DNA from 2 places in the Lysinibacillus sp. NPDC093190 genome. Region 1 is predicted to be linked to the other one. Evidence: riboswitches for the same ligand, from Rfam matches in the RefSeq annotation. Region 1 holds a riboswitch; the other holds the start of a gene.

Region 1 (3,462 bases):
TAAATGCCAGTTCCAATATGAAAAAGATATGTTAACAGTAGCTGTTGAACTTCCAAGTGGTATCAAAAAGGAGCGAACTTTCTATGTTCCAGTTATTGAAAAATGACAGAGGGGCTATTTTTTTAATCGCAATTGCATTATTATTTTTTGTAACTACTTTTGTTCTTACGTATTGTACGTCTTATGAGATTCAGTTTCGAACATATGATGACCTAGAAAAGCTGAATGTTCGAGCTACGGTAAATTTATTAGGACAAATTTTGTCAGACAGTGTAAAATCGTAGTTATAAGAAGGTGATTCGAATGCGAAAAATATATTTAGTGGGCTTTATGGGCTGCGGGAAAAGTGCGTTAGGAAGGCGTTTAAGTTATTTGTTAAAGATGCCATATTATGATATGGATCATGAGATTGTTAGGCAGCAGGGTATGACAATTCCACAGATATTTGAAAAATACGGAGAAGCACGTTTTCGAGAAATAGAAACAGAATTTTTGAAAAAATTCCGAGACGAAGCTTGTATTATTTCAACTGGTGGTGGAGTTGCAGTTAATGCTGAAAATCGAAAAATAATGAGACGCAGTGGACTCGTGTTTTTTTTAGATGCGACATTCGAAGATATATATAAACGAATACAGCATGATCCGAACAGACCGATTGTACAGAGTTCAACAAAAGAGGAACTAGAGAAGCTGTATCATTACAGAAGAAAGTTCTATCGTGAGGCAGGACATATACAAGTGTTAACAGAGGGGCGGACGATCCGCCAAATTCTTGAGTATTTAGTATTCCAAGTTAAAAGACTAAAAGGCGAACTATCGTGAATTAAAACCAATGTAATGTTCGTGTTTTAATATAAATTAAAAAATGTTTGCCTTTTCAATGCAATTAATGTTAGGATATAGACAAATAAGTAACTTAATGTTCATTGAATACTAAATAGTACCAAGATGAATCTTGGGCGGATGATTGTACGGGGAGAGCACGTATAGACGTCACCGAAGGAGCAAATAACAAAATGTTATGAATCTCTCAGGTAAAAGGACTCGTACAAGACGCAACTCTGGAGAGAGCTGTAGTACAACAGCCACCAAAGGGGAAAGCCGACTGATTGGCATTGTAGTAATGCGAGCCAGTCTGGTGTAACTTTCAGGTTTAAGGACAGAGAATCCCGAAAAGGGGTTCGTCTGTCTTTTTTTATGTCTAAATGTTTTGCTTGTTAGTTCCTTATTTGAATGAACAAACAGGGGAAGCATGATTGTACTAATAAAAAGCAGACGAACTACTACTAGTAAAAAATGTAACTAACAATAAGGGGGCAAAAATAATGACGAATGAATTAAAGCGTACACCTCTATTTGAAGAATATGCAAAGTATGGTGGTAAAACAATCGACTTCGGTGGATGGGAATTACCAGTGCAATTCTCTTCTATTAAAGAAGAGCATGATGCAGTACGTAATCGTGCTGGCTTATTTGATGTATCACATATGGGTGAAATTTTAGTAACTGGACCTGATTCACTAGATTTTTTACAAAATCTTTTGACAAATGATATTTCGAAAATTGCAGTAGGTCAAGCGCAATATAATGCAATGTGCTATGAAGATGGTGGCGTTGTCGATGATTTATTAACGTATAAATTAGCTGACAATCATTATTTATTGTGCGTAAATGCGGCAAATATTGAAAAAGATTATGATTGGATGATGGAAAATCAACATCAATATGATGTGACGATCGACAATCAATCAGATGCTTATGCACAAATTGCCCTTCAAGGCCCATTAGCAGAAGAGGTTCTTCAAACATTAACAGACACTGATTTAAAAACGATTAAATATTTCCGTTTCCAAGCAGACGTTGAAGTTGCTGGTCATAAAGCATTAGTATCTCGTAGCGGTTACACAGGAGAAGATGGTTTTGAATTATACGGCTCTCTAGAAGGTATTAAAGCTTTATGGAATGAAATTTTAGAGACTGGAAAAGACAAAGGTATTGTTCCAGCAGGTTTAGGTTGTCGTGATACACTTCGCTTTGAAGCAGGTCTTCCATTATACGGGCAAGAGCTATCAGCGACAATTTCACCTCTTGAGGCTGGTATTGGTTTTGCTGTGAAATTAAATAAAGAGGATTTTAATGGTCATGATGCATTAGTGGCACAAAAAGAAAATGGACTGTCACGTAAAATTGTAGGCATTGAGATGATCGATAAAGGAATTCCTCGTCATGGCTACAAAGTGTTTAAGGATGGTAAGGAAATCGGTGAAGTGACAACAGGTACTCAGCTTCCTTCCTCTAAACGTAATGTTGGTCACGCATTAATTGACAGCCAATTCGCAACTATCGGAACTGAATTAGAAATCGAAATTCGTGGTAAGCACTTAAAGGTAGTAACAGTTGAAACACCGTTTTACAAGCGTTCAAAATAAAAGTTGAAAAGAGGGACCTACATTTATGAAACATCGTTATTTACCAATGACGGAGCAAGATAAACAAGAAATGTTAGACGTAATTGGCGTATCCTCAGTTGATGAGTTATTTGAAGATATTCCAGAAAAAGTACGTTTTAAAGGCCTGTATGATATTAAAGAAGCAAAATCTGAATCAGCTTTATTAAAAGAATTAACGGCACTTGCTGGGAAAAACAAAGATACAAATGCTAACGTATCGTTTTTAGGTGCAGGCGTATACAACCACTATAAACCAATTATCGTGGACCATGTTATTTCTCGTTCAGAGTTTTACACAGCGTATACTCCATATCAACCAGAAATTTCACAAGGGGAATTACAAGCAATTTTTGAATTCCAAACGATGATTGCAGAGCTTACAGGTATGGATCTTGCAAACTCTTCTATGTATGATGGAGGAACAGCATTAGCGGAAGCAGGTATGCTTGCAGCTGGACATACACGCCGTAAGAAAATTTTAGTATCAGAAACGGTTCATCCTGAGTATCGCGATGTCGTTGCTACATATGCATACGGTCAATCCATTGAAATTGTTACTGTTCCACATAAAGATGGTGTGACAGATGTAGAAGCTTTAAAAGAACTAATGGATGACAATACGGCAGCTGTTATTACACAGTATCCAAACTTCTTTGGTCAAATAGAGGACTTACAAGTAATTGGCGATATTGCACATGAAGCAAAAAGTTTATTTGTCGTATCTTCAAACCCACTTGCACTAGGGGTTTTAACACCACCTGGTAAGCTAGGTGCTGATATTTGTGTAGGGGACGCACAGGTCTTCGGTATTTCTGAAGCATTCGGTGGTCCGCACTGTGGTTTCTTTGCAGTAACGACGAAGCTAATGCGTAAAGTTCCTGGTCGTCTTGTTGGTGAAACAGTAGACGGTGAAGGTCGTCGTGGTTATGTTTTAACATTACAAGCGCGTGAACAACATATCCGTCGTGATAAAGCAACGTCTAATATTTGTTCGAACCAAGCGCTTCTTGCA
Region 2 (3,462 bases), on a different contig from region 1:
AAAAAAAGCCGTAACAAACCTAACACAAGAACAATTTATTGAAGGCTATCGTAAAGCACAGCTTATCGACGTACGTGAACAGAAAGAATTTGATGCTGGTCATATCCTTGGTGCACGCAATGTTCCTTCAACTACTCTACGTCAACGTCACAAAGAAATTCGCCCAGATTTACCAGTATATTTATACTGTCAAAATACAGGCCGTAGCTCGCGTGCTGCTCTATTTCTTAAAAAACGTGGCTACAACCAAATTTACCAACTTCAAGGCGGCTTCCGTACTTGGACAGGTAAAATAAAGTCAAAAAAACAAAATTAAAAAATCGATAAGACATTAGTGACTAATATAAATAAATCTACTCATGGAAACAAAGTAAATTTATTTATATTTACCTATATCGTTTTGTTTTAACTTCTTTCAGCAAATGTCTTTTGTAGCGAAAGCGAAGCGACAGGTCCAGATGTCTCCCACCTCTATAGATGGTGAGATGAATGCAGGTATAAGTTACTTTTCAGCGGGTGTCCAAACATCCGCTGAAATAGAGGAACTCCGTCTAAGAACGCCACGTCCTGTGGCAACGACTGAGTGACCAACATCATGCAGCTGTCGCTACGTTAGCACTACGCTTTCGCGCAAAAAACATCTGTTGGCCCAAAGCCTCCGGCGGATGTCACCGAAATCGGAAAGGAGTTAATAAAGGATGTTAGCCTAGAATCATCGCATCCATGCGATAACGGCTAACTGACCTGCATCATGCAGGCCTAAGCACAAAGCCGATTCCGGACGCAATTATGCCGAGGCATAATTGATACAAAAAGAACCATCTCACTATGAGATGGTTTCTTTTTTGCAAAAAATTCTGAGTTTCTACTATATTATATATTGTTTAACGTCTGACAAGTTAGTTGGAGTAAGATAAAGCAACGAGAGGTAATATGTCCTCATATTCACATTTCTTTGCCAAAATGCTAGCCGCTTCCCACGCTAGTTCCAATAGTTCACCTCTTTTAACACCGTATACTATAAATTAAATATTATCCTTAAATTAACATATGTCTAAAAATACTATTTTTCGTAAAGTATTTACCTAGACGCGCTCCAATCTTCTTTTTTTCTGAAAATGACTGAAATTTATCCTTGAATAATTAAGTAGGCACTGATAGGATGTATAATATCTTAAAACAATGTCATACAGACATACAATACAAGCTATGAATGCTATGGATAACACTATAGCAGGAGCAGTTCTGGAGAGAGCGCATTTTGCGTCGCCGAAGGGTTCACTATCTCAGGCAAAAGGACAGAAGAGTAATATCAACTTTCATCATGAAAGCTATACCACACGAATGTTTTCTTTTTACCTACAACATCCGCAATCGGTATTTGTTATTCTGTCGTTTACGAGACTAGTGTCACTACTAGTCTCTTTTTTATTTTCCAGTCATAGTTTTTACGTATCTTTGAGGGGGATCAACGTGGAACAACAACAATTAAAACGTGATTTAAAAAATCGCCATGTACAGCTCATAGCGATTGGCGGAACAATAGGTACTGGTTTATTTTTAGGCTCAGGTAAAGCCATTGCTTTAGCGGGACCTTCCATCATCTTTGCCTATCTAATTGTCGGAACCGCCTTATTTTTTGTTATGCGGGCATTAGGCGAACTATTATTATCAAATGCTGGCTATACATCATTTACTGATTTTGCGTCCGAATACATAGGCCCTTGGGCAGGTTACATTACCGGCTGGACATACTGGTTCTGCTGGATTATGACCGCTATGGCAGATATTATTGCTGTCGGCGTTTATACACATTATTGGTTTGATTTACCTCAATGGGTGCCTGCAATTGGCTGTTTAGTACTGTTATTAATTTTGAATTTATTGACTGTAAAACTATTTGGCGAACTAGAATTTTGGTTTGCCCTTATAAAAGTCATCACCATTGTTGCGCTGATTATCATTGGACTAATCATGTTATTTACAGGCTTTCAAACAAGCTCTGGCACAGTTTCTGTTGAAAATCTTTGGGCACATGGTGGGTTATTCCCGAACGGCCTAAACGGTTTCCTAATGGCATTCCAAATGGTTGTTTTCGCCTTTGTTGGTGTCGAATTAGTAGGAGTTTCTGCTGCAGAAACGGCCAATCCTAGGAAAAATATTCCTTCTGCCATTAACAAAATTCCATTACGTATTTTATTATTCTACGTAGGAGCATTATTTGTTATTTTATGTATTAATCCTTGGTCTGAAATGTCTGCCTCAAGTAGTCCATTTGTACAAGTATTTACACTAGCTGGAATTCCAATTGCTGCAGGCATTATTAATTTTGTCGTTCTAACATCTGCTGCTTCGGCCGGGAATAGTGGTTTATTTTCTACAAGCCGCATGCTTTTTAATCTTGGAAACAACAAGCAAGCTTCGCCAACGTTTGCAAAGCTCAATAAAAACAGTGTGCCAAGCAACGCACTCATTGTTTCTGCAGTTGTTGTATCCGCCGGCGCATTACTAAGTAAATTAATGCCTGAAAACGCCTTTAGTGTTGTTACAACGATTAGTGCTATTTGCTTTATTTGGGTGTGGAGTATTATATTAATCTCTCATATCATCTATAAACGTAAAAATCGTGCACTTCATGAAGCATCGATTTTCAAGGCACCTTTTACTCCGTTCGTGAACTATTTAGTACTTGCCTTCTTTGCATTTCTATTAGTAGTGATGTTCATTTCAGAGGCAACACGTACCGCATTACTGTTAACGCCAATTTGGTTTATTCTGCTACTAATTATTTATAAAATGAAAAGAAAGAAACCAATACGCTAAGGTGAGTTGTCCTGGATAGTGACACTTTTAAAGAAAGTGAATCTATTCAGGACTTTTTTATTGCCAATTAACGGTATAATCACCCCGAGGAGTCGCCCAGCCTCCACTCCAATCAACTTATATACATTGCATGTGGTTTCATAAATATCATCCATTAAATTCAGGATCAACTAATTTATTAGAACAAATGTATTGATTGAATCGATAATTAGAATACGCTGATTTCTTCCGCAACGTGCTACTCGCTTTTGGACAGATAATCTTAATCGGTCGATAATAACTCTATATTTTCCTAAATCAACAAAACTAGAGAATTTAGAAAGTACACGATCAATGAGATACCCACTAAAAGATAGCACGATGATGTGGGTTCTCGTAGACAAATCTATGTACACACAAATTCAATTAGGATATAAAATATATATTGAATATGATGGTACCCTACTAGTATCATTACCGCCAATTATAGCTAATGTTGAATCTGTAGAAATTGTCTCCAAAAATAAATAAAATCACTAAAAAGAGGTTGGGACATAACTAAATGGTTCCTTCGAAAAGTCGAATAATTTCTAAATTAACAAAACACAATAAATAGAAAAACCGAACTATTCCGAAACACTTCATAAGCGTTTCATTGAA

Evidence for each region. A riboswitch is a leader RNA that binds a small molecule or an ion and turns the genes downstream of it on or off. The one in region 1 is predicted to bind glycine.
Region 2: it holds a riboswitch for glycine, as region 1 does, so the genes downstream of both, ACQKOF_RS11900 (amino acid permease) here and gcvT (glycine cleavage system aminomethyltransferase GcvT) in region 1, are expected to answer to the same signal.

What each region holds. Positions count from the first base shown of each region.
Region 1 is NZ_JBNNVG010000025.1:47,376-50,837, reverse strand. Features, by position in the region: gene comGF (competence type IV pilus minor pilin ComGF) at 1-106, shown strand, start outside; gene ACQKOF_RS18260 (hypothetical protein) at 84-284, shown strand; gene ACQKOF_RS18255 (shikimate kinase) at 304-822, shown strand; glycine riboswitch at 964-1,056, shown strand; gene gcvT (glycine cleavage system aminomethyltransferase GcvT) at 1,326-2,429, shown strand; gene gcvPA (aminomethyl-transferring glycine dehydrogenase subunit GcvPA) at 2,455-3,462, shown strand, end outside.
Region 2 is NZ_JBNNVG010000013.1:23,486-26,947, reverse strand. Features, by position in the region: gene ACQKOF_RS11905 (rhodanese-like domain-containing protein) at 1-316, shown strand, start outside; glycine riboswitch at 1,236-1,312, shown strand; gene ACQKOF_RS11900 (amino acid permease) at 1,474-2,823, shown strand; gene ACQKOF_RS11895 (hypothetical protein) at 3,157-3,333, shown strand.